DNA from 2 places in the Streptomyces sp. 796.1 genome. Region 2 is predicted to be linked to the other one. Evidence: predicted binding sites of a transcription regulator. Region 2 holds the regulator's gene; the other holds the start of a gene.
What was found. The regulator HrcA, encoded in region 2, represses chaperone genes, less so after heat shock. The targets are predictions, from matches to a motif close to TTNGCACTCNGNNNNNCNGAGTGCNAA.
Positions count from the first base shown of each region.

Region 1 (2,397 bases), on a different contig from region 2:
GAGACCGGCGTTCTCCAGCTTGAGGCCGACCTCCTCGGAGATGACGGTGCCACCGGTGAGGATGGCGATGTCGCCGAGCATGGCCTTGCGGCGGTCACCGAAGCCCGGGGCCTTGACGGCGACGGACTTGAAGGTGCCCCGGATCTTGTTGACGACCAGGGTGGAGAGGGCCTCGCCCTCCACGTCCTCGGCGATGATCAGCAGCGGCTTGCCCGACTGCATGACCTTCTCCAGGAGCGGGAGCAGGTCCTTCACCGCGGAGATCTTGGAGTTGACGATCAGGATGTACGGGTCGTCCAGGGACGCCTCCATACGCTCCATGTCCGTCGCGAAGTACGCGGAGATGTAGCCCTTGTCGAAGCGCATGCCCTCGGTGAGCTCCAGCTCAAGCCCGAAGGTCTGCGACTCCTCGACGGTGATGACGCCTTCCTTGCCGACCTTGTCCATCGCCTCGGCGATGAGCTCGCCGATCTGGGTGTCGGCGGCGGAGATGGAGGCGGTGGAGGCGATCTGCTCCTTGGTCTCCACGTCCTTGGCCTGCTCAAGGAGCTGCGCGGAGACGGCCTCGACGGCGCGCTCGATGCCGCGCTTGAGGGCCATCGGGTTGGCGCCCGCGGCGACGTTCCGCAGGCCCTCCTTCACCAGCGCCTGGGCCAGGACGGTCGCGGTCGTCGTGCCGTCACCGGCGACGTCGTCCGTCTTCTTCGCGACCTCCTTGACCAGCTCGGCGCCGATCTTCTCGTACGGGTCTTCGAGCTCGATCTCCTTGGCGATGGACACACCATCGTTGGTGATCGTGGGGGCGCCCCACTTCTTCTCAAGGACGACGTTGCGGCCCTTGGGGCCGAGGGTGACCCGGACGGCGTCAGCGAGCTGGTTCATCCCACGCTCAAGACCGCGCCGTGCCTCCTCGTCGAACGCGATGATCTTGGCCATGTGAAGTGGTCCTCCCAGGACTGGGGGCCCCCGGCCAGTGGCTGGGGGAGGGTGAATACTCCGGACCGCGTGGCGCCCGCGACGGACGGCCTGCCTGCCCCGCGGTTCCTTGCCCCGCTTGGCCTGCGGGCCTCACCGACCCGATCCTTCTGTCACTCTCGACAGCAGAGTGCTAACGCCAATGATTAGCACTCGGCACCTTAGAGTGCAAGGCCGCTCCGCTAGGAGCGTCGATGGGGGGTGGTGGTCGGGGACGCGGCGGGCGCAAGGTCGCTCCGTCAGGAGCGTCGTTGAGGGGTGGTGGCCGGGGACGCGGCGGGCGCAAGGTCGCTCCGCTAGGAGCGTCAGTGGGGGGCGGCGGTCGGGCCCGCCTCCGGTGCGAGTCGGGTTACCCCGCGATGCGGGGCCCCGTGTCGGCGGGCGGGGCGCCGGCCGTGCCGTACGCCCGCCACCTGCCCCGTACGCATCCGCCGCCCACCGCACACCGCCCGCCTTCGCCGTACGCATTCGCAACGCGCGGGAACGTCTGACGGCCGCATCACCGCCCCGCCCCGCCGTCTGGCCGCCCCACCGCGCCGCCCAGAGGGCCGCTGGGGGCGCCGGGCCCGCGGGTGGCCCCGGGGGTTCCGGGCCCGCAGAACCCGCTGCGGACATGCGAAGGGCCCGCACCCCCCTGCCGAGGGTGCGGGCCCTTGTTTCGCGCAGTCGGTCGGCGCTCAGCCGGCCACGCGGACCATGTCCGCCTGCGGCCCTTTCTGACCCTGCGAGATCTCGAACTCGACCCGCTGGCCTTCCTCAAGGGTGCGGTAGCCGTCCATCTGGATCGCGCTGTAGTGGACGAACACGTCCGCACCACCGTCGACCGCGATGAAGCCGTACCCCTTCTCCGCGTTGAACCACTTGACGGTGCCCTGAGCCATTCCAAACTCCCCTATTGCTGGCCCTTGCGCAGGACCGCACTCCGCGGACCCGGGTCAGACCTCACCCCTGAGAAACCCCTCGCCATCGGCCAAGGGAGCCCCGGGGGCGTGCGCCGGAACGCGTCGACCGCCGCTGAATGTATCTGCCCAGATGCCCAGAGCAACAGGTCAATCGGACGAGAATTCTGGGCGCGCGTCATCGGCTATACGGGGTTAACTCCGGTGAATACCGGTCAAGTCGGGCCGGACATGGCGGCACTAACCCGGCAAATCATGTCCACATTTCACGCACATTTTGACGGGTTCTCATATGCGCTCAACGCACGGGCCCGTGAAGGGTGCGGGGGAAGCGGGGAGTTGCGGGTGGGGCGGAACCGCGAGTGCGGGGCGGAGCTGGGGCTAAACGGAGAGAGCCACACCAACTCTATCGCGGTTCTGAGCACGGAATTGCCCCGTCCGCTTTCTTGTGGACGGGGCAATTCCGGCAGTTCGTGGCAGGTGACGGGCGATCAGCCGCCGGCGACGGCCGGGATGATCGAGA
Region 1 covers NZ_JBLIWA010000031.1:78,952-81,348, reverse strand. Annotated here, with positions in the region: gene groL (chaperonin GroEL) at 1-936, opposite strand, end outside; gene ACMA1D_RS21210 (cold-shock protein) at 1,653-1,856, opposite strand; gene ACMA1D_RS21205 (MoaD/ThiS family protein) at 2,366-2,397, opposite strand, start outside.
Region 1: the regulator HrcA is predicted to act here: its motif matches at 1,086-1,112, upstream of groL (chaperonin GroEL).

Region 2 (2,397 bases):
CACCGCGTCCGGGCCCGCCTGTGGCTCGCCCGACTCCTCCACCAGGTCGCCGCAGAACACCACCTCGGGTACACCGGGTACGAAGACGGCCAGGTCGTGCCCGGTGTGCCCGGGGCCGACGTTGGCCAGCAGCACCTCGCGGTCGCCGCCGAGGCTCACGGTCACCTCGCCGCACACCGAGTGCCGCGGGTACACCAGCAGGTCGGTGGCGCCCGCCGCGGCGTCGGCGTCCGCCCCGTGCCGTACCGCGTCCGCCCGCAGGGCGTCTCGCTCCCGGCGGAGCAACTCGGCCAGCCCCACCGCCCCGTACACCTGCACGCCGGCGAAGGCCGCGGTGCCCAGGACGTGGTCGAAGTGCGGATGGGTGAGCACGACGTGCGTGACCTCGTGGCCGAACAGGGCGCGCACCTCCCGGCGGATCTCCGCGCCCTCACGGAGCGTGGCTCCGGTGTCCACCACGAGCACGCCCGCCGGGCCGGCCACCGCTCCCACCGTGGCGTCCCACTGCGGCAGCCGGCGCCGGGCGACGCCCGGGGCGAGCACTTCCCAGTGAGCCCGTACGCGCTCTTCCGCACTGCTGTCCATGGGAGAGACGCTAACGGTCGGCCGGGCAGCCCGCCCGGCCGGCGAGGGCAGTTTCCGGCCCCACGCTCGGTTACGGCCGGGGCGACTCTTGCCCGGACCGCGGTCACCGGCCGTACACTGGCCCAGGGTTATTTGGCACTCGAATGTGCTGAGTGCCAGGAGAGGCCCCCGAGCGATGGTTTGACTGGAGGTGTGCGCGATGCTGAGCGAACGCAGACTTGAAGTGCTGCGCGCCATCGTCCAGGACTACGTCGGCACCGAGGAGCCGGTGGGCTCCAAGGCGCTCACCGAGCGGCACCAGCTCGGCGTCTCGCCGGCCACGGTGCGTAACGACATGGCTGCCCTGGAGGATGAGGGCTTCATCGCCCAGCCGCACACCAGCGCCGGCCGCATCCCCACCGACAAGGGCTACCGGCTCTTCGTGGACAAGCTCGCCGGTGTGAAGCCGCTCTCACCCGCAGAGCGCCGCGCCATCCAGAACTTCCTGGACGGCGCGGTGGACCTGGACGACGTGGTGGGCCGCACCGTACGGCTGTTGGCGCAGCTCACCCGGCAGGTCGCGGTGGTGCAGTACCCGTCGTTGACCCGGTCGACGGTGCGGCACGTGGAGTTGCTCGCACTCGCGCCCGCGCGCGTGATGCTGGTGCTGATCACCGACACCGGTCGGGTCGAGCAGCGGATGGTGGACTGTCCCGCGCCGGTCGGCGAGACCGCGCTGGCCGATCTGCGGGCGCGGCTCAACAGCCGGGTCGTAGGGCGGCGGTTCGCGGACGTGCCGCAGCTCGTGCAGGACCTGCCGGAGTCGTTCGAGCTTGAGGACCGGGGCACGGTCTCCACGGTGCTGGCGACCCTGCTGGAGACGCTGGTCGAGGAGACCGAAGAGCGGCTGATGATCGGCGGCACCGCCAATCTCACCCGGTTCGGGCACGACTTCCCGCTGACCATCAGGCCGGTGCTCGAAGCCCTTGAGGAACAGGTCGTCCTGCTCAAGCTGCTCGGCGAGGCCAAGGACTCGGGCATGACCGTGCGAATCGGTCATGAGAACGCTCACGAGGGCCTGAACTCCACATCCGTGGTCGCCGTCGGCTACGGTTCGGGCGACGAGGCAGTCGCAAAACTCGGCGTGGTCGGACCGACCCGCATGGACTACCCCGGAACGATGGGAGCGGTACGCGCAGTGGCACGTTACGTCGGACAGATCCTGGCGGAGTCGTAAGTGGCGACGGACTACTACGCCGTCCTGGGCGTGCGGCGCGATGCCTCCCAGGACGAGATCAAGAAGGCGTTCCGCAGGCTCGCGCGTGAGCTGCACCCGGACGTCAACCCGGACCCGAAGACGCAAGAGCGCTTCAAGGAGATCAACGCCGCCTACGAGGTCCTGTCGGACCCGCAGAAGAAGCAGGTCTACGACCTCGGCGGCGACCCGCTCTCCAACGCCTCGGGCGGCGGCCAGGGCGGTTTCGGAGCCGGCTTCGGCAACTTCTCCGACATCATGGACGCCTTCTTCGGCACCGCGTCGCAGCGCGGCCCGCGCTCGCGCACCCGCCGCGGCCAGGACGCCATGATCCGGCTCGACATCGAGTTGAGCGAGGCGGCGTTCGGCACCACCAAGGAGATCCAGGTCGACACGGCCATCGTGTGCACGACCTGTAGCGGTGAGGGCGCGGCGCCCGGCACCTCGGCGCAGACCTGTGACATGTGCCGCGGTCGCGGCGAGGTGTCCCAAGTCACCCGCTCCTTCCTAGGCCAGGTCATGACCTCGCGGCCGTGCCCGCAATGCCAGGGCTTCGGCACCGTGGTGCCGACCCCGTG
Region 2 covers NZ_JBLIWA010000003.1:56,657-59,053, forward strand. Annotated here, with positions in the region: gene ACMA1D_RS03025 (MBL fold metallo-hydrolase) at 1-585, opposite strand, end outside; gene hrcA (heat-inducible transcriptional repressor HrcA) at 785-1,801, shown strand; gene dnaJ (molecular chaperone DnaJ) at 1,802-2,397, shown strand, end outside.